2 regions of the Yokenella regensburgei genome follow, and region 1 is predicted to be linked to the other one. Evidence: riboswitches for the same ligand, from Rfam matches in the RefSeq annotation. Region 1 holds a riboswitch; the other holds the start of a gene.
The links. A riboswitch is a leader RNA that binds a small molecule or an ion and turns the genes downstream of it on or off. The one in region 1 is predicted to bind cobalamin.
Positions count from the first base shown of each region.

Region 2: linked by a shared signal. The riboswitch ahead of btuB (TonB-dependent vitamin B12 receptor BtuB) and the one ahead of C7387_RS20885 (cobyrinic acid a,c-diamide synthase CobB) in region 1 are both predicted to bind cobalamin.

Region 1 is NZ_RBIZ01000007.1:167,432-182,491, reverse strand. Features, by position in the region: gene C7387_RS20910 (decarboxylating cobalt-precorrin-6B (C(15))-methyltransferase) at 1-160, opposite strand, end outside; gene C7387_RS20905 (cobalt-precorrin-7 (C(5))-methyltransferase) at 150-755, opposite strand; gene cbiD (cobalt-precorrin-5B (C(1))-methyltransferase CbiD) at 749-1,888, opposite strand; gene C7387_RS20895 (cobalt-precorrin-8 methylmutase) at 1,885-2,517, opposite strand; gene cbiB (adenosylcobinamide-phosphate synthase CbiB) at 2,530-3,489, opposite strand; gene C7387_RS20885 (cobyrinic acid a,c-diamide synthase CobB) at 3,486-4,865, opposite strand; cobalamin riboswitch at 4,961-5,134, opposite strand; gene C7387_RS20880 (GHMP family kinase ATP-binding protein) at 5,563-6,429, shown strand; gene cobD (threonine-phosphate decarboxylase CobD) at 6,442-7,515, opposite strand; gene cobA (uroporphyrinogen-III C-methyltransferase) at 7,512-8,300, opposite strand; RNA gene ffs (signal recognition particle sRNA small type) at 8,550-8,646, opposite strand; gene C7387_RS20860 (hypothetical protein) at 8,855-9,262, shown strand; gene C7387_RS20855 (MGMT family protein) at 9,325-9,636, shown strand; gene C7387_RS20850 (YbaY family lipoprotein) at 9,671-10,186, opposite strand; gene tesB (acyl-CoA thioesterase II) at 10,401-11,261, shown strand; gene amtB (ammonium transporter AmtB) at 11,313-12,599, opposite strand; gene glnK (P-II family nitrogen regulator) at 12,629-12,967, opposite strand; gene C7387_RS20830 (SmdB family multidrug efflux ABC transporter permease/ATP-binding protein) at 13,178-14,956, opposite strand; gene C7387_RS20825 (SmdA family multidrug ABC transporter permease/ATP-binding protein) at 14,949-15,060, opposite strand, start outside.
Region 2 is NZ_RBIZ01000008.1:89,134-104,193, reverse strand. Features, by position in the region: gene btuB (TonB-dependent vitamin B12 receptor BtuB) at 1-1,626, opposite strand, end outside; cobalamin riboswitch at 1,694-1,893, opposite strand; gene trmA (tRNA (uridine(54)-C5)-methyltransferase TrmA) at 1,996-3,096, shown strand; gene zapB (septal ring assembly protein ZapB) at 3,134-3,379, opposite strand; gene C7387_RS21970 (MIP/aquaporin family protein) at 3,804-4,655, shown strand; gene glpK (glycerol kinase GlpK) at 4,677-6,182, shown strand; gene gltS (sodium/glutamate symporter) at 6,245-7,447, opposite strand; gene C7387_RS21955 (nucleobase:cation symporter-2 family protein) at 7,745-9,136, shown strand; gene C7387_RS21950 (AsmA family protein) at 9,255-10,970, shown strand; gene C7387_RS21945 (PTS transporter subunit EIIC) at 11,147-12,718, shown strand; gene C7387_RS21940 (family 4 glycosyl hydrolase) at 12,731-14,110, shown strand; gene C7387_RS21935 (MurR/RpiR family transcriptional regulator) at 14,079-14,852, opposite strand; gene yicI (alpha-xylosidase) at 14,957-15,060, opposite strand, start outside.

The DNA of each region.
Region 1 (15,060 bases):
GAAACTGCAGCGCCGCCTCAATCGACACGCTCCCGGTGCCCGCACCGACATCAATCAGGTGGCGAGCGCGGGGCAGTTCAAGCCAGGCAAGCGCCAGCGCGCGCACGGCTTCTTTGGTCATCGGCACCGCCTCGCCGCGCAGAAAAAGCTCATCGTTCATCGAGGATCACCACCGCGTTCATTGCATATTCGTTATGGACTTCACTGACGGGGAGCCAGTGGATCGCTTCGTTTTCCATCGCCAGGTTTTCGCCAATGACCATCCAGCGATACCCTTTTCCCCGCGCGATCAGCTGGGCGGCAATTTCCCGTGGGCCACACAGCCCGTCGGTGACCATCGCCACTTTGTGATGGCGCGCCAGCTCGTCAAAACAGACGCGGCGGCCATGGCTGCTGGTCAGCCACATTTCGTTCATATCAATTCCAGCCTGTGCGCACAGATACTGGACGGCGCTGATCCCCGGAATAATGCGTACGTGCTCCGCACCGAAGTGCGCCACCAGCCGCGTGCCGATGCCGTAAAACAGCGGATCGCCGGAAGCCATAACCACCACGCGACGCTCCTGGCGTGCCGCAATCCAGCCGAGCAGCTCCGGAATATTGGCGCCAAGCGTAAAAGACTCCCCACCAAACGCCGGAAACTGCTGCAAATGGCGCGCTCCGCCCGCCAGCGCATCCGCGTGATCTATCGCCTCACGCGCGGCGGGGGTCATCAGGTGCAACCCTGAAGGTCCCATTCCCACGACCGTTAACATCGCAACGCCTGAGCAATCAGCTCTACCGGGCGGTTACTGCCCAGCACCTGGTTGTCAAAAGAGAACATGATGGCGTCACAAACTGGCGGGTTTTTAGTGAAGCGCAGCATCTGCAGGACTCGCTGGCAGATCCGTTTAGCAAGATGAGAGTAAATATGCTGGAAACCGAAGGCCTCGATATGCTCCATGGCGGCTTCGGTAGTATCGCATTCGCTTATCAGAGCCAGCAGCGCTCGCGGCGCCCCCTGCAGGGCCAGATGGGCCACCAGGGTTTCCATACGGGCATCGGCAATGTGGCTATGGGTGTGGAAAACACCCGCCGCAATTTTGATGAGTTTTCCGGGGTGGCCCACCAGGACAATATGCTGAAAACCCAGGCGTACCGCTTCTTCAATCATGTAGCCGACAAAGTTGCTCATGGTGACCACGATATCGCCATCAATAGCCAGCTGTTCACGCACGAAGCGCTCACCGTGGTTTCCCGGCACCAGCACCACGCGCTCAAGCCCGGCGGCGCGTTTTATTTCCAGCTCCAGCGAGAGCGAGCGCTTCCAGCTATCTTCCGACATCGGGGTCACGATGCCGGTGGTGCCGATAATCGAAATCCCCCCCAGAATGCCGAGACGTGCGTTGTAGGTTTTCTGCGCCCGCGCTTCGCCTTCCGGGGCAAAAATGTGCACTTCAGCACCGCGCGCCGGACCAATCACCTCACGCACGGCCGCCTCGATGGTCTGCCGGGGAGTACGGTTAATCGCCGCACTGCCAACGGGTAGCCCCGCGCCTTTACGCGTGACCGTTCCCACCCCTTCGCCGCCCGACAGCACGATCGCCCCGCTGCTGTTGAGCGTTACGCGAGCGAAAATCAGCATGCCGTGCGTGGCATCGACATCATCGCCGCCGTCCTTACGAATGGCGGCCACCGCCTGCTCTCCCTCAATATGCGGCGACTCAACGTTCAGGCACAGCGTAACGCCGGAGGGCGTTACAATCGAAATCTGCCGGATAACATGCTGGCGCAGCACCATCAGCGCGGCGACTTTGGCCGCCGCCGTCGCGCAAGAGCCCGTGGTGTAGCCTTTGCGCAGCGCTTTGCCGTTATGCCATACCGGGGCATCGAAGGGCTGTTCGCTCATCGCGCCCCCTGCAGGGAATAAAGGATGGCGTTCACGATCGCTGCCGCTACGTTACTCCCCCCTTTGCGCCCCATTGCCGCGATGGCGGGCAACCGGCTGCGGGTCAGGGCCTCTTTTGATTCAGCGGCCCCCACAAAGCCGACCGGAACCCCCACTACGCCGCTGACGGCGACATCGTGTTCCAGCAGGCGAAACAGCGCCGTTGGCGCATTACCAAAAACAAAGATCTTCTCGCCCTTTTCCTCCACGGCAATATCCACCGCCGCCATCGAGCGGGTGATCCCCTGCGCTTTAGCCTGCGCCATCACCCGCGGATCGCTGATAAAACAGCGGCACTCGCCGCCGAAGCGGGCAAGCAACGTTTTATTGATGCCGGAAAGTGCCATGGTGGTATCGGTGTAGATGACCGACGGGCGGCTGAGCGCGGCGGTGAGTTGCGCGAGCACGTCATCAGAAAACCAGAGAATATCGAGCCAGTCGAAGTCAGCGGTGGTGTGAATAACGCGCTTAATAATCGCCTCGTGCAACGGACTGGCAAACTGAAAATCCGGACGCGTTTCACTGATTATCTCGCCAATGATGTCAAAGCTTTTGGCTTCAATGGCCTGGGGCTGCTTGATGTATTGCATAGTCTGTTATCCTCAGTCGGCGCCAACCAGAAGCCAGCGCACGATAATGAACAGCACCAGCGCCAGCGTTGAAGCAACCCACATCAGTCGAATCGTCCGCGAGATATCGTCTACCGCAATCGCTCGCTGGGCGTCACCGATCCACGGTTTTTCTACCCGCTCACCAAAGTAGTCATTCGGACCACCCAACCGAATGCCCAACGCCCCCGCGACGGTCGCCTCCGCCCAGGCACAGTTGGGGCTACTGTGGTTGTAGCGATCGCGCCAGCCGATACGCAGCGCACGGGAGTAATCGTGACGGCAAATCCATGCCGCTGCGCTCAGTAATAACCAGCTCAGCCGCGCCGGGAGATAGTTCGCCACATCATCCAGACGTGCGCTAACCATACCGATGGCCCGGTATTTTTCATGCTTGTAGCCCACCATGGAGTCGAGGGTGTTGACCGCTTTATAGGCCATTGCCAGCGGGGCCCCGCCGAGCAGAAGAAAGAACAACGGCGCAATGATGCCGTCAACGGTATTCTCGGCAACGGTCTCCACCACCGCCCGGTTGATCTGTTCCGGTTGCAGCTGCGACGTATCGCGGCCCACGATCCACGAGAGTTTTTCGCGGCTTGCGCTAAGGGCTCCGGCCCGCAAAGGCCGCTCCACGTCCCGTGCCGCGTTGGCCAGAGAACGCCCGGCAAGCACGGTGAAGATAATCCACACCTCTACCAGCCAGCCCAGCCAGGGATGAATCGCCTGCGCCAACGCCAGCACGCCCCAGGTAACGCTCCACGTCCCCCCGACCACCACCAGCCACATCACCCCACCGCCCACGCGCAGCGCGGCATCGCTATGGCAATAACGGCGAATCACTCGCTGCATCACGTTGATAAGATTGCCAATCCAGCGCACCGGATGCGGCCAGTGATGCGGGTCACCAATGAAGATGTCGAGCAGCCAGGCGATACACCACGCCAGTATCGTCATTGCGCCTCCCTTGCCGCCAGCAGCCAGCGTTCAAGCATCAGGGGACGCTGGGCAAAATGAAGGTGCAAATAGCTGGCAAAGGCGCTTCCCACCTGCCACCCTCCCAACCACTCCTGCTGCGTTACGCCATCCCGTACCTTGCGACACGCCAGTACGGCCGGTGTCTCAGGGGTAAAATCTGAGTAATGAAATTCGTGTCCGCGAAGGGTTTCTCCGGTATCCGCCAGCAGCGTGGCCCGGCACGCCTGCGCTTCACAGTAGCCAAAACGAGTCAGGCGCTGGCCCATTTTGCTGTGGCCGGGGATAAGATTAGCCATCCGGTGAACGTTACCGTCCGCATCCTCAAGCGTGGTTCCGAGATACATCAACCCGCCGCATTCGGCGTAAATTGCCACACCGCGCTGATGGGCCCTGCGCAGGCTGCTGAGCATGGATGCGTTAGCCGCAAGCTTACCGGCATGCAGCTCAGGGTAGCCGCCTCCCAGCCAGACCATCTGGCACTCGGGCAAATGAGAGTCATGTAGCGGGCTGAAGCGGACAACCTCAACGCCGGTGCGCTCAAGCAGGCTAATGTTATCGGGATAATAGAAGTTGAACGCCTCGTCATCCGCCAGCGCAAGCGTCAGGCCGTGACCGGCGTCTTCTGCCGGGCGTTCAGGCCAGCCCCCCTGAGGTAACGCCGTTATCTCGCAGCACGCCAGCAGCGAGTCGATATCCAGCGTTTGAGTGAGCACTGCGGCAAAATCTCGCCAGGGCTGCTGGTTCACCACGGACTCACGGGCGGTCACCAGCCCCAGATGTCTTTCCGGTAAGGCAATGCCACTAACATGGGGGACGTAACCAAAGACAGGTACGGCGCAATAGTGCTCAATAGCCGTTTTCAGCAGCTGGTAATGGGATTCACTGTTGACGCGATTAACTATCACACCCGCGACTGGCACCGCGGGGTCGAAGTGCTGAAAACCCATGACCGTTGCGGCAATGGAGGTGGAAACGGCTTTTCCGTCGACCAGCAGGATAACCGGGCAGCCAAGTTGCTTCGCCATGGCCGCCGTGCTGCAGTCATTCGGATCGGTACCGCAGCCGTCGTACAGCCCCATCACCCCCTCAATAACCGCGATATCCGCATCCTGCATCTGCTCGCAGAACAAAGCATTCAGCACCGGTTCAGGGAGCATGAAGCTATCGAGATTTCGGGAAGTCACGCCGCAGACTGCTGAATGCCAGCCGGTATCGAGGTAATCCGGCCCCACTTTGTAGGGCTGTACGCGTAACCCACGCTGTTGCAATAAGCTTAACAAGCCAAGCGTTACTGTGGTTTTCCCACAGCCACTTCCTGTCCCTGCCAGCACAAACGCGTACTGCTTTGCCGCCATGACCCCGATCCTGTTCAGGGTGGTAGGGGTGTAGAGATACACGAAACCCGTCGTAAGGCTTTATGCATCAGAGCAACCCACTTCCCACCGAAGTTGTTGGTAGTTACCGACAGGCAGGTCTTCTGGCTTAGCGTCATCCTCACCCGCCCTTCCCAATCTCGCGATCAGTGGTATCTACGGGGTCGTCAGCATCACAGCAGCGGGGGCTGCGGGGGATTTACACCCCCTTCCCTGACACAATTGTGTGAACCTGTTGGCTTACATCTGCGAGAAATGGGCTTTCTCACAGGCACTATTACACATAACTGATACGACAATCGACTCGTATAAGAAAATACTTAGCAAACATCATGTCGCGCTGATTAAATTCGCCACGATGGTAATGAATACAATTAGGCACAACCCGGCGCTTTATCACAAAAAATAACAATGGCATTTCATTTTGCGATAAAAACAATATTTCTTGCGCTATGACAATTTATTGCCAACTATTCACTAACGTATTTTTTTGACAACAACCATCGATATCAAATTAAATAATTTCAGAAACATTCCCAATATATCAAGTTTACGATAAGCACCAATAAAAGATATTCAGACTCAGTATTATGGATCCGCACATTGCGAAAAATCATGGTAATAGCACTATCCCCATGACACTATTCCGCGGAAGATTTCTGAGCATAAAGGTGAAAACGTGGCTGTTGCGCAGTGCCCTGCATCGTGCGGAGAATTAATCCAGGGCTGGATTCTGGACAGTGAAAAACTGATCTCCTGCCCGATCGACTGGTATAGCACCGTGGAAGTCCGTTCGGGGGCCCCTCTTGCCGATGAGCGCCCCCTCTCACGTGCCATGATAAACCAGGTCCTGGCGCTGTTTCATTACCCGGTGAAAATGAGCCAGAGCCTGCGCTTAGAGATCCACTCCACTATTCCGATTGCCAAAGGCATGGCCAGTAGCACTGCCGACATCGCCGCCACCGCCGTTGCCACCGCGCATCATCTGGGGCATACCCTCGATGAAGCTACGCTGGCGAAGCTTTGCGTTGCGCTGGAGCCCACCGACAGCACCATTTTTCGCCGGCTCACGCTTTTCGACCATAATGATGCCTCAACGCAAGAGGCTTGCGCAGCGCAGCCCAAAATCGACGTATTAGTGCTTGAGAGCCCGGAAACGTTGCGCACAGAAGATTATCATCGCACGCCGCGGCGCGCCGGACTGCTTGCCGGTGCCCCGATGCTGAAACAGGCGTGGGAAAAAGTACGTCTGGCCTGCGCTTCTCATGACCCCATTCTTCTGGGGGAAGCCGCCACGCTAAGCGCCATCGCCAGCCAGCCGTTATTACCAAAACCGCATTTTTCCACCCTGCTGGATGTGGCTGAGGCGTGCGATTTATACGGTATTAACGTGGCACATAGCGGCAGCGTGGTGGGGTTATTACTGGACCGCCGCAAGCATGACGTTGAGCAGGTGCGCTGGCACCTCGGGAAAAAACACCTCACTGCACACTGGCCTGAGCAGCACCTGTTAACCATGGTTGAAGGTGGGGTGACCTTACTCTGACGGCAAAAAAGGTCAGCCTTCCTGCAATACGTCGGTTAAGGCATTGATGAGCTTTTTGTTTTGCTCTTCGGTACGTACCGCGACCCGATAACAGGAACCATCAAGGCCGGGAAAGTTTGCGCAGTGACGGATAAGAATATGGTGCTGCAATAGCGCCTGCTGCAGGTTAAGGTTGTGCCGAAGACATCTGAAAAAGATGAAATTCACCGCACTTTTCCACACCACCAGCGATGGGAAACCGTCCAGTCTCCGCCACAGTTCATCCCGCTGGCGGGCGATGTACTCATGGCTGGCCTGTATGTAACGTTCATCAGTAAGTAAATGCTGACCAACCAGAGCGGACAACGCGTTGATGGTCCACGGCTCACGGGTGTTTTTCATCAACGTAATGAGCTCGGTATGCCCACTCAAAAGATACCCTAAACGCAGGCCCGGAATGGCGAAGAACTTCGTAAGCGATCGCAGTAAATACAGGTATCGCGACGTCTTTAAGCGCGCAGCAAGCCCTGAACCTGAGGGGAGAAAATCAATGAAAGCTTCGTCAACAATCAGCGCTATCTGCAGCGTTTCACAAAGCGTGGCAAGTTGATTGAGCAAACCAGCATCCGGCATTAAGCCGGTTGGGTTATTGGGGGTCGCAATGAACAGACAATCGGGCCGGTGGGTACGCACCGCATCAAGTAACGAAGTCGTCACCTGGAAGCCATCCTGTTCGCTCAACGCATAGTCGATAATCTGGCATCCCTGCTGCTGCAACGCGCGGCGATACTCGGCAAAACCCGGTACCAGTAACATGGCGAGGCGGGGAGCCAGCGCACGCACTAAACCATAAATCAGCTCAGTTTCGCCATTCCCCGCAATCACCTGGTCGTAGTCACACTGGTTCGCCCGGGCGATGGCCTGGTGAAGATGCCGGTATTCGACATCAGGATAATGTTCAATAACTTGCAGATTATTAACGATCAGCGATTTAACGCTTTCCGGGAGCCCAAGGGGATTGATATTGGCGCTAAAATCCAGCAATAGCGCAGGGTCAATCCCGGCCTGTAGCCCCATTTCGACAACGTTACCGCCGTGTTCACTCATTCAATATTCTCGCAGTGGATTTCGTCCGTAGTGATAGCGGCTGGCGTGGCGGCAAACGCCAGTACTTCCTGCAAATTAACGACTTCACCAACCACAATCAGCGCCGGAGCATGGATTTTTTCTCGCTCAACTTCAAGATGAATCGTCGCCAGCGTCCCTTTTACCATCCGCTGGCGCGGCTGGCTGGCGTACATCACCACGGCAACGGGAGTCTGCGCCGACATGCCGCCTTCTATAAGCTTTTGACAGATTTCGCTAAGCCTGGTCATCCCCATCAGAATGACGAGTGTACCGTGAATTTGTGCTAGCGCATGCCAGTTCTGTGGGTCGTTTCCCTGACATAAATGCCCCGTCACCACATGAAAGCTGGAGGAGTAATTGCGGTGCGTGACGGGGATCCCCGCGTACGCCAGCCCACCAATAGCAGAGCTTATCCCTGGGACAACTTCGAATGTCAGCCCTTCTCGAGCCAGCTGCTCCGCCTCTTCTCCTCCGCGCCCAAAAACATAGGGGTCTCCACCTTTTAAGCGAACAACCTGCTGTCCTGCCATGGCATATTTTACCAGGAGGGCATTGATTTGATCCTGAGGAATGGGATGATGATTTGGCATTTTCCCGACATCAATAATAAGGCAATTTTTTTCAGCTTGTTTTAAAAGGTCAGGATTAACCAAACGGTCGTGAATAATCACGTCTGCGCGACGAATACAGTGCAAGCCTTTTACTGTTATCAGCGATGCGTCACCCGGGCCCGCGCCAACCAGCCAAACTTTCCCCTTACTCATTGCTCAATCCTTAGTTAATATATTAATGTCCTGAAAAATGCCTGGTAGAAAATCACGCGAATTGTAGAGTCTGGTCTTTTAAAAAAACTTGAAGTATTTATCACTATGAATTGATTTATATAGAGCGTTGATGACCAGCATCTAATTTTCAGGCGTAAAACGATGAGCAAGAACATCATCCAGCATGGATTTGGGATGTGGTGTTCGATTCAGAAGTGATGAGAAGGGTGTCGCAGAATTGGGTGGGGGCCCTGCCAGCTACATCCCGGCACACACGTCGTCTGCCCTGGCTGCTTCCTTCCGGACCTGACCTGGTGAACAGAGTAGCATTGCGGGAGAACCAACAGAGCCCCCATTGAGAGCGTTGTTAACCAACGCGCAGGCGCATTATCATAGGCTTCCCCGCCAATTGCAAGCCATGCAGGTTCAGATGCTGGATTATTGCGCAGTTGCCCGCCCAGAGAAAAACACCACATTGCGAACTCCCTCGCAGCAAAATGGCAGATTTCGTCCAGACTAAAATGAAGTCCACTCATTAGCTGCAGGGAACCACCATGGTCAACGCGCTCCCCCAGACGCTCACGCTTGCTATGCCAGCCATCGACGGCGTGACCATTCCACATAAAGGGCTGAACTATCTGCGCCCGGAACTCCTGCTGGACTTCGTCAGCATCAGCCCGCAGCCGGTGCTGTTCGTGACTCCGGTGGCCGTACTCTATGCCACCCTCGGTGTGGTCAGGTCGGTCAACCTTCGCCGGATCCCCATTACCGTTTCCGGCCGGGTCATCTACCCCATCTGTTCCCAACTGCTGCCGGACCTGCGTGCCAAGCTCATCATCAACACGACGGCAAGAAAGCTAAAATTCCTCGAAAGCCTGGTCGCCATGCGGGTGCAGCCAGCGGCAAGCGCCACTCAGGTGATTGGCCTGGCGCTGGAATTTACCGTTCAACAACCGGCCTGAGGCGGCTTCACATCCTCCAGGCTGTGCCTTATTCTGTGCTTTTGGCTGCTCAGGAACCCGATATGGAACCGCAGGACTCTTTCCCACAGCGGGTATGGCAAATCGTTGCCGCGATTCCGGAAGGTTACGTCACGACCTATGGCGATGTTGCGCTACTGGCTGGGTCACCGCGCGCGGCACGTCAGGTGGGTGGTGTACTGAAACGACTGCCTGAAGGATCAACGCTGCCATGGCACCGGGTGGTTAACCGTCATGGCACGATCTCCCTGACCGGCCCCGATCTTCAGCGGCAGCGTCAGGCGCTCCTTTCGGAAGGCATTCAGGTTTCAGGAAGTGGGCAAATTGATATGCAGAAGTATCGCTGGCGATATTAGTGGCCCTCTTCGGCTGAAGAGGGCCTGGGACGACTTATGGAACCTGGACCGGAGCAGCATCGGTCGGTGCCTGAACCGGGATCGCGGTTTGCTGAACCGGAACCAGCGTCAGATCCGCTTTGGTCCCGCCATGGTTAATAACCGACTGGAAGGTATCGGTGATGAACAGCAGTTTACCGTTCTGAGTAATTGCAGCACTCAGCAGGATGCGCGCGTTCGGCTGGATGTCAGCCGGGTTATACGGCAGGGCAAAGCTAAACGGTGCCTGTTTACCCTCGGTACGAACGGCTTTCTGCGACAGCACGCGTGATGGTGCATCCGCCAGGGAAGCGTCAGAGAGGGTAACGGTCAGAACCGCATCCGGCGGCAGGGCCACTTTCTGACGGATCCAGACGCTACCGGAAACCGTTGGCTGCTGGACAGCGGGCTGTGCGGCCGCCGCGTTAGCATTCGGGTTCTGTTCTACGGTCTGTGTATTTGTGCTTTTACCAGCACAGGCGCTCAGGGCGACCGCAACAGCAACACCACTAACAATATGCACGAGTTTCATTCTTTTCTCCTTTTCATCCATGCATCCGCAGCAGTAATCCTGCGGATTAAGTGGTCAGAATAGTCGTAACGGTTTTAAGTGTGGCACAGATCACAGATATTTACCTGTCCGGTCACTGATATTCAGACAATTGAACCCATCTGACCACTTTCATTTCTTTGTTATACTCCGTCTATTCTGCGCCGCTGCGGTGTTTTCAACATTGGGGTTTCATATGAGTCAGGCACTGTCTAACCTGCTGACATTATTAAATTTAGAGAAGATTGAAGAAGGGTTATTCCGCGGCCAGAGCGAGGATCTTGGGTTACGTCAGGTCTTTGGTGGACAAGTGGTAGGCCAGGCCATGTACGCGGCGAAAGAAACCGTGCCAACCGAGCGATTGATTCACTCGTTCCACAGCTATTTTCTGCGTCCTGGCGACAGCCAAAAACCGATTGTCTACGACGTGGAAGTCCTGCGCGATGGCAACAGCTTCAGCGCCCGTCGGGTTGCCGCTATCCAGAACGGTAAACCGATTTTCTACATGACCGCCTCCTTCCAGGCGCCGGAAACCGGCTACGAGCATCAAAAAGCCATGCCCCCAGCCCCGGCACCAGACGGGTTGAAGTCAGAAACCGATATCGCCCGCTCACTGGCGCACCTGCTGCCGCCGCAGGCTAAAGAGAAGTTTCTCTGCGATAAGCCGCTGGAAATTCGCCCGGTGGAGTTTCATAACCCGCTGAAAGGCCATGTCGCCGAGCCTGCGCGTCAGGTATGGTTCCGCGCCAACGGCATCGTGCCGGAGGATTTCCGCGTGCATCAGTACCTGCTGGGTTACGCCTCTGACTTCAACTTCCTGCCAGTTGCGCTGCAGCCGCACGGCGTGGGCTTCCTTGAAAAAGGGATGCAGGTCGCCACTATCGATCACTCCATGTGGTTCCATCGCCCGTTCAATATGAACGAGTGGCTGCTCTACAGCGTGGAGAGCACCTCGGCCTCCAGCGCGCGTGGGTTTGTGCGTGGGGAATTTTATACTCAGGACGGGATTCTGGTCGCCTCGACCGTTCAGGAAGGGGTAATGCGTAACCGGGGGTAGTTGGTGATAATGCCCGGTAGAGATAACACTACCGGGCAATCATATAAAAAGTTATGCGTTGTAGGCGTTCTCGCCGTGGCTGTTGACGTCCAGCCCTTCGCGTTCTTGATCTTCCGGAACCCGCAGGCCGACGGTCAGGTCTGCCAGCTTGTAGCCAATAAAGGCCACCACGCCTGACCAGACGATCGTTATCCCGACGCTTTCGAGCTGTACCAACACCTGGTGCCACATCGTCACGCCTTCGGCGTAGCCGACACCGCCAAAGGCGGTAGAGGCGAAGAACCCGGTCAGAATACAACCGATGATGCCGCAGACGCCGTGAACGCCGAAGACGTCACAAGGGTCATCCACCCGCAGCCAGCGCTTCAGCGCCGTCACGCCCCAGAGCCCCGCCAGGCCGGCAACAATCCCGAGGATAAGCGAGCCGCCCACCCCGATATAGCCACACGCCGGAGTCACCGCAACCAGCCCGGCGATGGCGCCGGAACAGGCTCCCAGCAGAGAAGGTTTACCGCGCACTACCCATTCGCCAAACACCCAGCCGAGGATGGCGGCAGCGGTGGCCACAACGGTGTTGACGAACGCCAGCGCCGCAATTTCGTTCGCCGCACTGGCAGAACCGGCGTTAAAACCAAACCAGCCGATATAGAGGATCGCGGTACCGGTGAACACCATCGGCAGGTTATGCGGTTTGAACGCTTCTTTGCCGAACCCGACGCGTTTACCGATGAGATACGCCCCCACCAGCCCGGCCACCGCAGCATTGATATGCACAACGGTACCACCCGCGAAGTCCAGCGCACCGTGCGAGGCCAGCAGGCCGCCCCCCCACACCATATGGGCGATCGGAACATAAGAGAGCGTCATCCACACCACCACAAAAATCAGCACCGCGGAGAAGCGAATACGCTCCGCCAGCGCACCGACAATCAGGCCAACGGTGATGCAGGCAAACGACGCCTGGAACACGACGTGGATATACTGATAGAAGGTGCCCATCAGCGCTTTCAGCTCAATGTTCTTCAGCATCACCCACTCGAAGCTGCCAAAGAAGTTGCCACCGCTACCGAAGGCAAGCGTGTAGCCGTACACCACCCACAGCACGCACACCAGCGCAAAGGTGACGGTGACCTGGGTCAGCATTGAAAGGACGTTCTTGCTGCGGATAAGGCCACCGTAGAACAGGGCAATACCGGGGATGCTCATAAACAGCACCAGCGCGGTACAAATCATCATAAAGGCGTTGTCTGCTTTATCCGCCACCGCCGGTGCTGCCAGCGCCAGACCCGGCATCAGCGCCAGCGCCGCCAGGCTTGCTTTCATCAAAGGTTTTTTCATCGTGGTACCCTATCGCTGTGTGCCCGAAATCAGAGTGCCGCTTCGTCGGCTTCGCCGGTACGAATGCGAATGACGCGCTGCAGTTCGGCGACGAAGATTTTGCCGTCGCCAATTTTCCCGGTGTAGGCGGCTTTAGTGACCACGTCGATGACCTCATCGAGCTGATCGTCCGCAATCGCTACATCGATTTTCACTTTTGGCAGGAAATTGACGCTGTACTCTGCCCCACGGTAAAGCTCGGCATGGCCTTTCTGACGACCAAAACCTTTCACTTCCGTGACGGTCAGCCCCTGAATACCAATTGCGGAGAGCGCCTCGCGGACGTCCTCCAGTTTGAATGGTTTGATTACCACGGTAACCAGCTTCATAGATCCCCTCCAGTCAGAATTCACTAATGGCTGCAGCTAACACAGGGTTCAAAGCAAGGGGCATGCCAAAAGTAAAAATCGTGCCGTCAGGCGGCAAATTGCGGGGGTTACGCCATTACAATCGCGGGATAAAAACGAAAAACGCACCATGCGGGTGCATGATGCGTGTCACAAAAGCATTGTGTTAGAAAAATGCCTGCCGCTGGTGCATCAGGCGGTTAAGACATCTTCCTCAGCGCTGGCGGCAAGCTCTTCTCCGGCAAGCTGCAGCTGATACATTTGCCAGTAACGGCCTTTGGCTTCAAGCAGTTGCTGGTGTGAACCCTGCTCAACGGCTTCACCCCGGTGGAGCACCATAATGGTATCGGCTTCCACGATGGTCGAAAGACGGTGGGCAATCACCACAAGCGTAGTGTGCTCGCGCACGGCGCTCAGCGCCTGCTGGATCGCACGCTCGGTACCGGAGTCTATGTTAGCGGTGGCTTCGTCGAGGATCAGCACCTGCGGGGTATCCACCAGCACACGGGCCAGCGCCAGCAGCTGTTTCTGCCCCACTGAGAGATTATTCCCCTGCTCGCCAAGGTGAGTATGGATCCCCTCAGGCAGGCTGCGCGCAAGCTCCGCGAGCTGCACCGTCTCCAGCGCCTTCCACACCTGCTCTTCGCTGACGTCACGCCCAAGGGTAACGTTGACGAAGAACGACTCGGCCATCACCACCGGATCCTGCTGCACCATCGCCACGCCCTGGCGCAGCACCGAGTGGCTCAGGGTAGACAGCGAACGCCCGTCAAGACGGATGTCACCCTGGCTTAGCGGGTAATAGCCCATCAGCAGGCTGGCAAGGGTACTTTTCCCACTGCCGGTATGCCCCACCAGCGCCACGAAACTGCGGGACGGGATGCTGAGGTTAATATTCTGCAGCACCAGCCGGTCATCGCGATAAGCAAACGAGACGTTATCAATATCAATCGACCCGCTCTGTAGCGGTGTGGTGTCGTGACCGTAGGTCTGACGCGGGCGGTCCATCAGCGCAAAAACGCGTTCACCGGCGACCACCGCCTGCTGCAGCATCGACTGCTGGGTCGTCAGTTCAATCAGCGGTTCGTTGAGCCGCCCCAGATAGCTGATGAAGGCGTACAGCACCCCCACTTCAATTGTTCCGACAGAGGTGAAACCAAACAGCATCAGCAACCCGCAGAGCACCAGCGCGGAAAACAGGCTCAGCAGCGGACGCAGCAGGAAGCCGTCGAGACGCAGCGTCTGCATTCGCGCCATGTAGTGCGAACGACTGGCCTCGTTCATCCGTTCACCAAAGCGCGCCTGCTGGCGGAACTGCTGAATAACGCTCATGCCGTTAATAATTTCGTTAAAACCGTCGTTGATATCCGCCAGGTATGCCCGCACGCGGCGCACGATTGGCGTGCTGTAACGTTGATAAATCAGCATCACCACAATCACCGCCGGGAAGATGCACAGCGCGACCAGCGCCATGCGCCAGTCGAGGCTGAACATCGCTACCAGCATCGCACCTATCAGCGCCGCGCTGCGTAGTACGGTGGCGACGACGGTAACGTACAGATCGCGGATCACTTCCGTATCGTTGGTGACGCGGGAGATGATTTCGCCCACCGGCTGGGTATCGAACGCGCTCAGTGGCTGGCGCAGCGCCGCGTCCATGACGTCGGTACGCAGCTGCTGTACCACCCCCACGGCGGCACGGTTAAACAGCAGCGACTGCATATAGTGCAGGCTCGCCGCCAGCACCTGAAGCCCGACGTACACCGCGGCCAGCCCGGCCACAATGCCGAGGGGCAGGTAGTCTTTTGCGACCATGTTATCGATGAAATAGCTGATGAGCATCGGGCCGCTCACTTCGGCAATCGCGGCTATCCACATCATCCCCACCGCCACGGTGAGCGGTTTACGCCACGGGGAGCCATAGGCCAGCAGCCGTTTCAGCGTCGGCCAGAGTTGTCCTGCTTTACGCATGAGGCACCTCCTCTGCCGGCGCGTCGTTAAGCGCGGCCTCCAGTTGCTGATAGCGATACATATCGCGATACCAGCCGCTTTGCCCCGCCAGCGCCTCGTGGCTG
Region 2 (15,060 bases), on a different contig from region 1:
GTACTGATAGACCACATCCCAGCCGAGATCGTAAATCTGCCCCGTCAGCTCATACTTCACCTGCTGCTTGGCGCGGCGATATAACGTTTTATTGGTTTCATCGTCACGCGGATCAACATATTGCAGCGTCAAATGGTGATCCACCGGGCCGGTAGTGACATTACCCGTCCACTCCATACCCTTGATGGTGGCCGACTTCACGTTGTAGTAGGCGTTATTGTTGTAGTCGATGAGGTTCTGAATATCGTAATGGTAAGCAGACAGGCGCCAGTCAACCGGCCCGGTCAGGCCTTCAAGCCCGGCTTCCCACTGTTTTGATTCTTCCGGTTTCAGATTCGGGTTTGAGGAGATACCGAAGCGATCCGCACCGTACTGCTGTCCCAGAGAAGGGGCAAGGAACCCCGTACCGTAAGAAAGCGTGGTCCGGTAGCCGTCGATAAACTCCCAGCCTGCCGCCGTCTGCCAGGTACCATGCCAGCCAAACTGCTCATCGTGATCTTCACGACCAGAGGCCTCCAGCGTCACCGTATCAATCTGCTGTTGCCCGGTCAGGTACAGGCCGGTGGTATCACGTTTATAGACATCGGTGCTGGTCGTGCCGGTGGAGCGCAGCTTCTCCTGCTTCCAGTCAACGCCGCCGCTTATTGCACCATGGCCTACTTCAACGTTATTCCCCCACTGGATATAACGCTGCTCAATATCGTCGAGGCTGGAGCCTGAGGCATAACGCCCGGTCTGGCTGCTGTAGTTGTAGTCTTTGCTGCGCTGATAGTTAGCCACCAGCTGAGAAGAGTAGATGCCGGAGTTAAAGTGCATTCCGGTATCCCACGACTGGCTGTAGTTCTGATGTTCATCGTTCCCACCGTCGTAGCCCCAGTTACCCTGGTCATAATCGGCGTTAGAAGAATAACCATAGCCACGGAAGAAACCGGAAAGATTGTCGTTGAACTTGTGCTGTACGCCGCCCCACAGCAGCTTATTGCGATAGCCATCGCGATCGCTGTCACCTGGGTAGGTTGAATTCGGCTGAACGTTAAACCCTTTGGTGGTCTGGTACGCCCCTGCAGCGGTGACTACCGTATCGCCAAAACGCTGATTGAAGGTACCATCATAGGTCTGATAGCCGTTGGTCCCCATCCCGGCGTTAATTTGCGAACGCGCGGAGTCTGTCATGGTGATGATGTTCACCACGCCACCAATCGCACCGGAACCGTACACCGCAGAGCGTGGGCCGCGGATGTATTCGATACGCTGTACCAGCGACACCGGGATCTGATCGATATCGGAGTTGTTCGAAATACCCGGGCGCGCCATCGGCACGCCATCCACCAGCACCAGCACATGGCGGGCTTCGGTACCACGAACAAACAGAGAAGAGCTCTGACCCATTCCGCCGTTTTGCGCCACATCAACACCCGGCAGGCGACGCATCACATCCAGCACCGTTTTTGACTGCCAGCGCTCAATGTCTTCTTTTGTCACGATATTGGTGGGGGCCAGCACGGTGTTGACCGGCTGCTGAAAACGGTTGGCGGTAACGACCATGGTGTCAGGGGCACTGTCCTGCGCCCAGCCAGAAAATGCCGTGGCGGACAATGCCGTCAACAGCGAAGCTTTTTTAATCATTATAAAAAGCATCCAGTAAATAAGAAGGATGCCGCGGGTTTCATCTATAGCACGCGATGAGGAAACCTGATGCGACGTAATTCCGGCAGGTCTTCGGGCTGAGGGGTGATCTCGTGATATCGAGAATAAAGGATGATGACTTCCCGCTTTATTAAGCAGTGTCTGCTACCTGGCACTCATCCCACCGTCTTTACCGCTGCGCGTCAGCTCCAGATTTGCACTGGATTCCCTTTTCACTCACAGGAGACCGGAAACATAATGCTACAATTAGCGACATATAGAAGTCCAGACTGCTGTTAACCATTATGTCTGGACATCCCCGGCACAATCCCTACAATCGCCGCGTACTTTTATTATTCAGGATGCATCATGACCCCCGAACACCTTCCTACCGAACAATATGAAGCGCAGCTGGCCGAGAAAGTCGTGCGTCTGCAAAAAATGATGGCGCCGTTTAATGCGCCGGTTCCGGAAGTGTATCGTTCACCGGTCAGTCACTACCGCATGCGCGCCGAGTTCCGGGTATGGCACGACGGCGACGACCTGTACCACATTATTTTCGATAGCGAGACCAAATCGCGCATTCGCGTCGACAGTTTCCCGGCAGCCAGCGAGCTGATTAACCAGCTCATGACCGCCATTCTTGAGGGCGTGCGCAACAACCGCACCCTGCGTCATAAGCTGTTCCAGATTGACTACCTGACGACCATGAGCAATCAGGCGGTGGTGTCGCTGCTGTACCATAAAAAGCTGGACGACGAGTGGCGTCAGGAAGCAGAAGCCCTGCGCGATGCACTGCGTGCGCAAAACCTCAACGTGCATCTGATTGGCCGGGCAACCAAAACGAAAATCATGCTCGATCAGGACTACATTGATGAGCGTTTACCGGTGGGCGGGCGCGAAATGATCTACCGTCAGGTAGAGAACAGCTTCACCCAGCCGAACGCCGCGATGAACGTGCAGATGCTTGAGTGGGCGCTCGATACCACCAAAAACGCTACCGGCGATCTGCTGGAGCTGTATTGCGGCAACGGTAACTTCTCGCTGGCGCTGGCGCGTAACTTCAACCGCGTACTGGCAACGGAAATCGCCAAACCGTCAGTGGCTTCGGCGCAGTACAACATTGCCGCTAACCACATTGATAACGTGCAGATTATTCGTATGTCGGCGGAAGAGTTTACACAGGCGATGAACGGCGTACGCGAATTCAACCGTCTGGAAGGGATTGATTTGAAGAGCTACCAGTGCGAAACGATTTTCGTTGATCCACCGCGTAGCGGTCTCGATGCCGAGACAGAAAAGATGGTGCAGGCATACCCGCGGATTCTGTACATTTCCTGTAATCCGGAAACGCTGTGCAAGAATCTGGAGACATTAGGCCAGACGCACAAAGTCACACGCCTGGCGCTGTTCGATCAGTTCCCCTACACCCATCATATGGAGTGTGGCGTCCTGCTGGAACGTCAGTAAAACAACGGCGGCCCTCCGTGCTGCGAGGGCCCGCGTCTTACACTTCTTCCATACGGCCCAGTAACGCCTGCAGGCGATCCTGCCAGCCCTGCTGCTGTTCACGCAGCTGGCCGTTTTCGCGCTCCAGGTCTTCACGACCGTGCTGAGCAGACTGCACTTCCTGCGCCAGCGAGTTATTCTTTTCTTTCAGCTCTTCGATTTCCATCTGCAACAGAGTGATGGTATCAATCGCCTGCTGTACTTTTGCTTCCAGTTTCTCAAACACTTCTAATGACATCGTCATACCTCTCCTGAACGTGCAAGGCGTTGATCTCGTCCCGGAACCCCGGCGACGCCTTAACGAAAATATAAGCGCACTACTATAGGCCCCGATTGTATGAAGCCCCGGCGCTGCTGTCCAGCGACAAGCCGCGCAGATTGCGGATAGCGAGCATTTTCAGTCTAGACCTGGAGCATTAGCGGCATATACCCCTAAATTGTTAATTTAATCGTTAATGAAATGATTCAGCTCACACTTTCAGGAACATCTCAAAAACGTGCTCCATGGCGCGAAAACGCTCATTTTATGACGTAGTACACACATTTTGATTTCGATATTTCTCGTTTTTGCTCGTTAACGATAAATTAACACCATGCCTACATGGCATCATGGTCGTCTTTGACCTCCATGAACACAATAATCCTCACTACGTCTTCAGGATCCGATTATGAGCCAGACATCAACCTTAAAAGGCCAGTGCATCGCAGAGTTTCTTGGTACCGGCTTGTTGATATTTTTCGGCGTTGGGTGTGTTGCGGCGCTTAAAGTAGCAGGCGCCAGCTTCGGGCAGTGGGAAATCAGCATCATCTGGGGTCTGGGCGTGGCGATGGCCATCTACCTGACTGCAGGGGTTTCCGGCGCTCATCTCAACCCGGCAGTTACTATTGCACTGTGGCTGTTTGCGTGCTTTGACGGGCGTAAAGTTGTTCCTTTCATTATTTCTCAAGTTGCCGGCGCCTTTTGCGCAGCGGCGTTGGTTTACGGGCTTTACTACAATCTTTTCTACAACTTCGAACAAACGCACAATATGGTGCGCGGCAGCGTCGAAAGCCTCGAGCTTGCCGGTATTTTCTCCACTTACCCTAACCCACATATCAATTTTGTGCAGGCCTTCGCGGTAGAAATGGTCATTACGGCTATCCTGATGGGTCTGATTCTGGCACTGACCGATGATGGCAACGGCGTACCGCGTGGACCGCTGGCACCGCTGCTGATTGGTTTACTGATTGCCGTGATTGGTGCCTCCATGGGGCCGCTGACCGGATTCGCGATGAACCCGGCGCGTGATTTTGGACCAAAAATGTTTGCCTGGCTGGCAGGATGGGGCAAGGTCGCCTTCACCGGTGGCCGAGACATTCCTTACTTCCTGGTACCCGTATTTGCGCCGATCGTCGGTGCTGCACTGGGTGCGTTCTGCTATCGCAAATTCATTGGCCGCCATTTGCCGTGCGATGTTTGTGAGGTTGAAGAAAAAGATGCAGCCAAATCAACTTCATCGCAGCAAAATGCTTCGCTGTAATCTGACTACGGGATACACACTATGACCGATAAAAAATATATCGTTGCGCTCGACCAGGGTACAACCAGCTCCCGCGCCGTCGTGATGGATCACGATGCCAACATCGTCAGCGTTTCACAGCGCGAATTCGAACAAATTTATCCTAAGCCAGGCTGGGTTGAACACGACCCGATGGAAATCTGGGCATCCCAGAGCTCAACGCTGGTCGAAGTGCTGGCAAAAGCGGACATCAACTCCGACGAAATCGCCGCTATCGGCATCACCAACCAGCGTGAAACCACCATCGTCTGGGATCGTGAAACCGGTAAACCGATTTATAACGCCATCGTCTGGCAGTGTCGCCGTACCGCAGACATCTGCGAGCAGCTCAAGCGTGACGGCATGGAAGAGTACATCCGCAAGGCGACCGGCCTGGTGGTGGATCCGTACTTCTCCGGAACCAAAGTGAAGTGGATCCTCGACCACGTTGAAGGCTCCCGCGAGCGTGCAAAACGCGGCGAACTGCTGTTCGGTACCGTGGACACCTGGCTTATCTGGAAGATGACCCAGGGCCGCGTACACGTCACCGACTACACCAACGCCTCCCGTACCATGCTGTTCAACATCCACGACCTGGACTGGGATGACAAAATGCTCGACGCGCTGGACATCCCGCGCGCCATGCTGCCGGAAGTGCGCAAGTCTTCCGAAGTGTACGGCCAGACCAACATCGGTGGTAAAGGCGGCACGCGTATTCCTATCTCCGGCATCGCTGGTGACCAGCAGGCGGCGCTGTTTGGCCAGCTGTGCGTGAAAGAAGGGATGGCGAAGAATACCTATGGTACCGGCTGCTTTATGCTGATGAACACCGGTGAGAAAGCGGTGAAATCTGAGAACGGCCTGCTGACCACCATCGCCTGCGGCCCGACCGGCGAAGTGAACTACGCGCTGGAAGGTGCGGTGTTCATGGCGGGTGCCTCCATCCAGTGGCTGCGCGATGAAATGAAACTCATCAGCGATGCGTTCGACTCCGAGTACTTTGCGACCAAAGTGAAGAACACCAACGGCGTGTACGTTGTGCCAGCCTTTACCGGCCTGGGCGCACCATACTGGGACCCGTATGCTCGTGGCGCCATCTTCGGCCTGACTCGCGGCGTAAACTCTAACCACATCATCCGCGCGACGCTTGAATCCATTGCCTACCAGACTCGTGACGTTCTGGAAGCGATGCAGGCAGACTCCGGCATTCGTCTGCACGCCCTGCGCGTTGACGGCGGTGCGGTAGCCAACAACTTCCTGATGCAGTTCCAGGCCGATATTCTCGGTGCTCGCGTTGAGCGTCCGGAAGTGCGTGAAGTGACCGCGTTGGGTGCAGCGTATCTCGCTGGCCTGGCGGTGGGCTTCTGGCAGAATCTGGACGAGCTGCAGGAGAAAGCGGTGATTGAGCGTGAATTCCGCCCGGGCATTGAAACTACCGAGCGTAACGTGCTTTACAGCGGCTGGAAAAAAGCAGTGAAACGTTCACTGGCGTGGGAAGATCACGACTAAGAAAGCGGATAAGCGTAGTGCATCCGACAAAAAAGCCCCGTATTTACGGGGCTTTTTCTTTATCAGCCAAACATTGGCAACATCAGATACAGCTTAATCACCAGCGCGTTGACGATATCGATGAAGAACGCACCCACCATCGGTACCACCAGGAAGGCCATATGCGATGGGCCAAAACGCTCGGTAATCGCCTGCATGTTGGCAATCGCCGTTGGCGTTGCGCCGAGGCCAAAGCCGCAGTGTCCGGCCGCCAGCACCGCCGCATCGTAGTTTTTACCCATCATTCGCCAGGTCACGAAGATGGCATACAGCGCCATCGCCACGGTCTGTACCGCGAGGATAATCAGCATCGGCAGCGCCAGCGAAGCAAGTTCCCACAGCTTCAGGCTCATCAGCGCCATGGCGAGGAACAACGACAGCGACACGTTGCCCAACACCGACACCGCACGCTCAAAGACACGATAAAAACCAATCAGCGCCAGGCCGTTACTCAGGATCACGCCAATAAACAGCACGCAGACGAACGTCGGCAGTTCGAAGGCGGTGCCCAGCAGCAGTTGCGCCACCACTTTACCGACCGTCAGACAGATGGCGATAAGCGCGATGGTTTCAATCAGTACCAGCGAGGTGATCATGCGACCAACGTCCGGCTTTTCGAACGCCGTCGGCACTTCCTGGTCATCCGGCGTACCGTTCGGTGTGGAAGAGTGTTTCACCAGATAGCGCGCCACCGGGCCGCCAATCAGGCCGCCCAGCACCAGACCAAAGGTGGCGCAGGCCATCGCCACTTCGGTGGCATTGGCAAAGCCGTAGCGTTCGCTAAAGAGCTTGCTCCATGCCGCCCCGGTGCCGTGACCGCCGGAGAGGGTGATAGAGCCCGCGAGCAGGCCCATCAGCGGATCCAGGCCAAGGATTTTCGCCATCCCGATACCAATGGCGTTTTGCATCAGCAGCAAACCGACCACCACAATCAGGAACGTGCCCAGCACTTTGCCGCCAGAGCGCAGGCTCGCCAGGTTGGCGTTCAGACCAATGGTGGCGAAGAAGGCCAGCATCAGCGGGTCTTTCAGGCTCATATCGAAATCAATTTCGATACCCATGCTTTTTTTGAGCACCAGCAGCGCCAGTGCGGTTAACAGCCCGCCCGCGACGGGTTCAGGGATAGTGTATTTTTTGAAAAGGGGGACGGTATGGACCAGTTTGCGCCCCAAAAGCAGCACTAACGTGGCCGCGACGAGCGTCGATAAGGTGTCGAGGTGAAACATAGAAAGCTCCTTATTAGCGCATGATCCATTCACACGCGATTTCATTATTCCTGTGCCGATTACGTCTCTTCATGAGAAATCAGGAGCCGGATTTTAATCAAAAAACAGCCTAAAACGACAGAAAAAATGTACTAGCTCTCATCGAATTTGCGACCAAACTTGCAGCAGATAAATAAAAATCCGCTGCCCGGGCTGTTGCGTAAATTATTGGTCTACACAGTGGCAAACGTTTGCTTTTACCTGGCAGTCAGATAAAATCCCCCACTTCCAAATTGTTCCACCACGGGAATGCCTCAGATGTCAGTCAACACCCTCGAGTCTGAACGTGCGCAACCGGTTGCGCAGACTCACAACAGCGAACTCATCTATCGCCTTGAAGATCGTCCGCCCTTGCCTCAAACCCTGTTCGCCGCGTTTCAGCACCTGCTGGCGATGTTTGTGGCGGTCATCACGCCTGCGCTGCTCATCTGCCAGGCGCTGGGATTACCGGCGGAAGATACTCAACACATCATCAGCATGTCGCTGTTCGCCTCCGGGGTGGCTTCCATCATCCAGATCAAAGCCTGGGGCCCGGTAGGCTCTGGTCTGCTGTCGATTCAGGGCACCAGCTTTAACTTCGTGGCGCCGCTTATCATGGGCGGTACGGCGCTAAAAACCGGCGGTGCCGACGTACCGACGATGATGGCAGCGCTGTTTGGCACCCTGATGCTGGCAAGCTTTACCGAGATGGCGCTGTCCCGTGTGCTGCACCTGGCGCGCCGCGTCATCACCCCGCTGGTTTCCGGCGTGGTGGTGATGATTATCGGGCTGTCGCTGATTCAGGTTGGTTTAACCTCCATCGGCGGTGGCTATGCCGCAATGAGCGATAACACCTTTGGCGCACCGAAGAACCTGCTGCTGGCCGGTATCGTTCTCGCTCTTATCATCATTCTTAACCGTCAGCGCAACCCGTATCTGCGCATCGCCTCGCTGGTTATCGCTATGGCGGCGGGTTATCTGGCCGCCTGGCTGATGGACATGCTGCCCGCCAACACCGCACCGACCAACGGCAGCCTCATGACTATTCCGACGCCGCTGTACTACGGCCTGGGCATCGACTGGAACCTGCTGCTGCCGCTGATGTTGGTGTTCATGATCACCTCGCTGGAAACGATCGGCGATATCACCGCGACTTCCGACGTCTCTGAGCAGCCGGTTTCCGGCCCACTGTACATGAAGCGTCTGAAGGGCGGCGTGCTGGCGAACGGCCTGAACTCCTGCGTTTCGGCAGTGTTCAACACCTTCCCGAACTCCTGCTTTGGGCAGAACAACGGCGTTATTCAGCTTACCGGCGTTGCCAGCCGCTATGTGGGTTTTGTGGTAGCGCTGATGCTTATTCTGCTCGGCCTGTTCCCGGCGGTGAGTGGTTTCGTCCAGCACATTCCTGAGCCGGTACTCGGCGGTGCGACGCTGGTGATGTTCGGTACCATCGCGGCCTCCGGCGTGCGTATCGTTTCCCGCGAGCCGCTGAACCGCCGCGCGATCCTGATTATCGCCCTCTCCCTGGCGGTTGGCCTCGGCGTCTCTCAGCAGCCGCAGATCCTGCAGTTCGCCCCGGACTGGCTGAAAAACCTGCTCTCCTCCGGCATTGCTGCCGGCGGTATCACCGCGATTGTTCTGAATCTGGTCTTCCCCCCAGAGAAGGAGTAATCCCCGCACGGCGGTGGTTCTCCCCACCGCCGTGACACTGTTTTTCATCATTCCTTCCTTGAGGATTGCACATAAATCGTGCATAACTGCCTTATGTGCCCTCACAGGATGGAAGACCATGAAATTTCTCGGAAAGCTCATTCTCTGGTTACTCATCGCCCTGCTGGTGGTCATTCTTATCGCTTATTTCCTGCTGCAAACCCGCTGGGGTGCACGCCAGGTCAGCGCCTGGGTGAGTGATAACACGGGCTATCAGTTGACCTTCGAGGCGATGGATCATCGCTTCTCCTCGCCCTCACATATCCTGCTGAAAAACGTCACCTTCGGGCGCGACAGCAAACCGGCCACTCTGGTTGCGAGGACGGTGGATATCGGCCTTGGCAGTCGTCAGCTTACCGATCCGTTGCATGCCGACACCATTTTGCTGCAGGACGGCACCCTCAATCTCTCTCCGGCTACCGCACCGCTGCCCTTTGAGGCCGACCATCTGCGGCTCAGCAACATGGCATTTAACAGCCCGCTGACGGCATGGTCGCTCAGTGCCCAGCGCGTGAGCGGCGGCGTGAGCCCGTGGCAGCCGGAGGCGGGTAACGTATTAGGCAAAAAAGCCACGATTGAAATGAGCGCCGGATCGATGACCCTCAACGGCGTGCCGGCCAGCAACGTGCTGATTCAGGGCACGCTCGATAACGACGTGGTCACCCTCAGCACGCTCGGTGCCGACATGGCCCGCGGCTCGCTCACCGGCACCGCCCGGCGCAACGCCGACGGCAGTTGGGTGATAGACACCCTGCGCCTCGACGACATCCGTCTGCAGAGCGACAAATCGATAGCCGACTTTTTCGCCCCGCTCACCACCGTGCCATCGCTGCAGATCGGTCGCCTCGAGGTCACCGACGCCAGCCTGCAGGGGCCGGACTGGGCGGTCGCCGATCTCGACCTGAGTTTGCGCAACCTGACCCTCAGCAAGGGCAGCTGGCAAAGCGAGGACGGTAAAATCTCAATGAACGCCAGCGAAGCCATCTGGGGCTCGCTGCACCTTCTCGACCCGATTGTGAACGCTGAGCTCTCACCACAGGGCGTCATGCTTCGCCAGTTTACCTCCCGCTGGGAAGGCGGGATGGTGCGCACCTCCGGTACCTGGAGCCGAAGCGACAGCGCGCTGGCGCTCGACGATCTCGCCGTGGCCGGGCTCGAATACACCCTGCCGAAGAACTGGAAGACTCTGTGGATGACGCCAATGCCAGCGTGGCTTAACAGCCTGACGCTGAAAAAGTTTGGCGCTAACCGCAACCTGATTATCGATATCGACCCGGCGTTCCCGTGGCAAATCACCTCCCTCGACGGCTACGGCGCCAACCTGCAGCTGATAAAAGACCATCAGTGGGGCGTGTGGAGCGGCAGCGCCACGCTGAACGGTTCCGCCGCCACCTTTAACCGCGTCGACGTGCGTCGTCCGTCGCTGACCCTCGCCGCCAATGCGTCAACGGTCAATATCAGCGAACTCAGCGCGTTTACGGAAAAAGGGCTGCTCGAAGCCACCGCGGCGGTATCACAGTTACCGCAGCGCCAGGTCAACGTCAGCCTCAACGGTCGCGGTATACCACTTAACGTGTTGCAGGCCTGGGGCTGGCCCGCGCTGCCGATTTCCGGCGACGGTAATATCCAGCTCACCGCCAGCGGCAGCGTGCAGGACAGCCAACCGTTAAAACCGACGGTGAACGGCCAGATGAAAGCGGTTAACGCCAGCCAGCAGCAGGTAAGCCAGACGATGCACAACGGCGTGGTCACCACGGCCCCGGTTGCAGCCCCAGCGACAACGCCCACCCCATAATCCCACCCAGGCCCGCGTTTATGCGGGCCTTATCACGAAACCTGTGCACATTTTGTGGCTGTTTGTACCTATTTCCCGCAACGGGTTCCGCCGCGATTAAGGACTTGCTATAACACCTTTATTGGAAGTGCATTCAAATAATTAAAAACACCCTACAATAATCAGGAATAACCACTATGTCTGGAATACGTCAACGTATCCTGGAGAATATGCAACGATTCTCCAGAGCAATGATCGGCGCAGTCTTGTTCTTGCCTGTCATCGGTTTAATTCTTGCCTTAAGTTCTGTATTAACTAACCCTACTTTAATTCCTGAAACCAGTTTTTTACATCATCTCGGCCAGTTATTAGGTGATACGTTCTGGCCATTATTCGGTAATTTAGGATTATTATTCTGTGTCGGTATCAGCTATGGGCTGGCAAAGGATAAAAAAACCGAAGTCGCGCTGGTCGCGGTAATGTGTTTTATTATGTTCCTCGGCGCCAACCACTCCTGGCTCGAATATACCCACGGCATTGCTGAAAAAATTAACGGTGAATATTACGGTACCGGCCAGACCCAGCTGTTAGGTTTTGTGGTGGTGGATATGGGGGTGTTTCTCGGGATTATTCTCGGCTGCACCATCGCCTGGGTACACAATAAGGTCACCGCGGTGGAACTGCCCGGTGCGCTCTCGATGTACGGCGGCGCCAAGCTGACCCTGATTGCCATGACCCCGGTGATTATCTTCTACGCCATCGCCTTCACCTGGATCTGGCCGTTTATGACCCACGGCATCAGTGCACTCACCGGCTTTATGAAGAATGCGGGCGTGGCGGGGGTGTTTGTATACGGCTTCTTTGAAAAATTCCTCATCCCGACCGGCCTGCACCACTTCGTCTGGTCGCCGTTCCAGCTGACGCAAATCGGCGGCACCTTGAGCGTGGACGGTCAAACCGTCTCCGGCACCCAGGCAATTTTCCTCGCCTATATGCGCCACCCGGACCTGACGCCGGTCATGAACGACGCCCTGCGCTTCTCACAGCAGGGAATGACCACCATCTTCGGCCTCGCCGGGGCTTCGCTGGCCTTCTATCACACCGCGAAGCCGGAGAAAAAGGTGCTGGCGAAAGCGATCCTGCTGCCCGCGATTATTACCTCGATGCTGACCGGCATTACCGAGCCTATTGAGTTCACCTTCCTGTTTGTCTCTCCGCTGCTGTGGGTTATTCACGCCACGCTCACCGCCGCTTCTCAGGCGATTTGCGACATCTTTACCGTGCGCCCGTGGGGAGCATCAGGACTCATTGAGTTCTTAATTTATAACCTGCCGCTGCCGGCTTCATTAACCCGCTGGCCGATGTATGTGGTGATTGGTATCGGGCAGTTTGCGGTGTACTACGTTATTTTCCGCACGCTGGTCGTGAAGCTGAATCTGAAAACACCAGGCCGGGAAGATGACGATGGCGTCAAACTTTATAACAAAGAAGATTATCGCCAGAAAATAAAACAGCATGCCCAGAGTAATCATTCCGCCATTGACGACATTATTAAAGGCCTTGGCGGCAAAGCGAATATTATTTCCGTCGATAACTGCTTCACCCGTTTACGCGTCGCTATCCATGACATGACGCTTATCGACGACGTTCTATTAAAAAGCACCGGTGCCAACGGCGTGGTGCGCAACCGCAATGAAATACAAGTGGTCTATGGCGTCAGAGTTGGGCAAGTGCGTTCACATGTGGACACCTGGCTTGCCAATAATTGATTGGGAGAAATCATGAAATTAACCGTAATCGGGGGCGGCGGCGTCCGCTCCGCATTCCTGGCAAAATCACTGGCTTATAATGCGCATCGTATTGGTTTACAGGAGGTGGTCTTTCTCGACAGCGCCGAAGATAACCTGGCGACCTTCGGCGAAATTGCACGCTACGTGTTTAACACCATCCGCCCGGATATTCATTTTTCGCTGATGACCGATCCGGTGGCGGCCATCAAGGACGCCAATTTCGTTATCACCACCCTGCGCGTGGGCGGTGATGAGAGCCGCATCCGTGACGAGCGCATTGCTCTAGAACACAACACCCTCGGGCAGGAGACCACCGGTGCGGGCGGCTTCGCGATGGCGATGCGCTCCATTCCGGCCATCCTTAACTATTGCCAGCTGATTGAAGCCCACGCCGCGCCGGATGCGATCCTCTTTAACTTCACAAATCCGTCGGGGCTGGTCACTGAAGCGATTATTAAATCCGGTTTTCAGCGCCGGGTGTACGGTATCTGCGATGCGCCGTCGGAGCTTATCCGCGAGCTTCCGGCCATTCTGCACTGCGATGAACGCGACCTGAAGGTAGAGTGCTACGGCCTGAACCATTTCTCATGGTTTACCCACTTCACGGTAAAGGGGGAAGACGTTACCGAGCGGCTTATCAACGACCCGGCGCTGTATCGCCACACCGCGATGCAGTACTTCTCGCCGGAGCTGGTTCAGTTGTGCGACAAGCAGCTGCTCAACGAATATCTCTATTACTACTACTACCGGGAAGTGGCGCTGAAAGCGATTCAGGACGCGCCGGAAACCCGCGGTGAGCAGATTGCACGTATCAACCGCGACATGCGCCAGGAGCTTGCCAGTGTAGACGTGAAAGCTCATCCGGAGCAGGCGTTCGATATCTGGATGAAGCACTACCTGCGTCGTGAAAACAGCTACATGCAGAGCGAATCGCAGCAGGAGAAGTTCAACACCCGCGCGCCGCTGACCCTGCAGCAGTTTATCGAAGAGCCCGATACCGGCGGCTATGCGGGCGTGGCGCTCGATATCCTCGAGGCGGTCAACAGCGACACCAGCAAGCGAATTGTGGTGTCACTCTCGAACAACGGCACGCTCGATTTCCTGCAACCGGATGACGTGATTGAAATCAGCTGCGATCTCAGCAAATCGGGACTGAAGCCGGTCACACCGAAGCAGGTACCGGTGGCGCAGAAGAACATGATTTCCTGCGTAAAAGAGTACGAGCGGCTGGCGGTGACGGCGATCCTCAACCGCGATCGCGCGCTGGCGGTACGCGCCCTGATGGCGCACCCGCTGGTCGGCTCCTGGTCACTGGCGCAAACGCTGGTGACGGCGTACCTCAGCGATCGCCACGGTCAGGAATGGCGCTAAATCTGGCGGGGGCATCAGCCGGTGCCCCCGGTGAAACCTGCTTAAACCACAGCTTCAGCAGGTGCTCAAAACCGAGAATGCAGTAGCCAAAGAACGGGTTGCTCCAGTAGATATCGTCGTCATACTTCTGCGGATCATGGATGATAAAAGACATATCTGCCGCCTGCGCCAGCGGGCTCTGGTAGTCGCCGGTAAGGCAAATCAGGTCGATATCTTTACCTTCAATCGCCTTCACCCAGTTCAGCGCCGAGCTGCTGCGCCCGGATTTAGACACCAGCCAGATAGCGTCGAATGTTGTCGCGGTTTTCTGTTCAAGAATTTCATAGTCGGGCCACAGCGCCAGGCTGGCATTTACGCCAATCACCAGGAACTTATTATAAATATACTGCGCGATCAGCTGCGAAAAGCCGCTGCCGTGGATGAGAATGCGCTGATGCTGTAATCCGTTCAGGAGCGGCATCAGCCGTTCTGCGGGCTGAATATTCATAAACTCAACGTCGTTGGTGACGTCGAGCTTTGGCATCGTGATATTGAATTTGATGAAGTAAACCATCTCCAGCCAGCCGTTGAACTTCAGCTTTTTTGCCAGCCGGACGATGGAAGAAGGATTGCTGTAGCACTGTTCCGCTACCGTGCGAATACCGTCACGGATGCACTTCTCCGGGTCGGCCTGGATAACGCGCAGCACGGTGACTTCCGTTTTGCTGAGCTTGACGTCACGAAAGATATTTTCCAGTTCCATACCGCAACCCCGGGGAAATAAACGGGATTGTAATCGAAATGTAACTGCAAAGATGTGCCGCGCATCACCGGTTCTGGCCCCCGTTGAGGCCAGAACCACTGCGATCACAGCGTGATAGTGACTTCCTGCTCTGTCGCGTGAATGACCGCGCCCCACTCACTGCCCGTTTGCGAAGCGCCCTGTACGGCAGCAACCTGAGCGATATTGC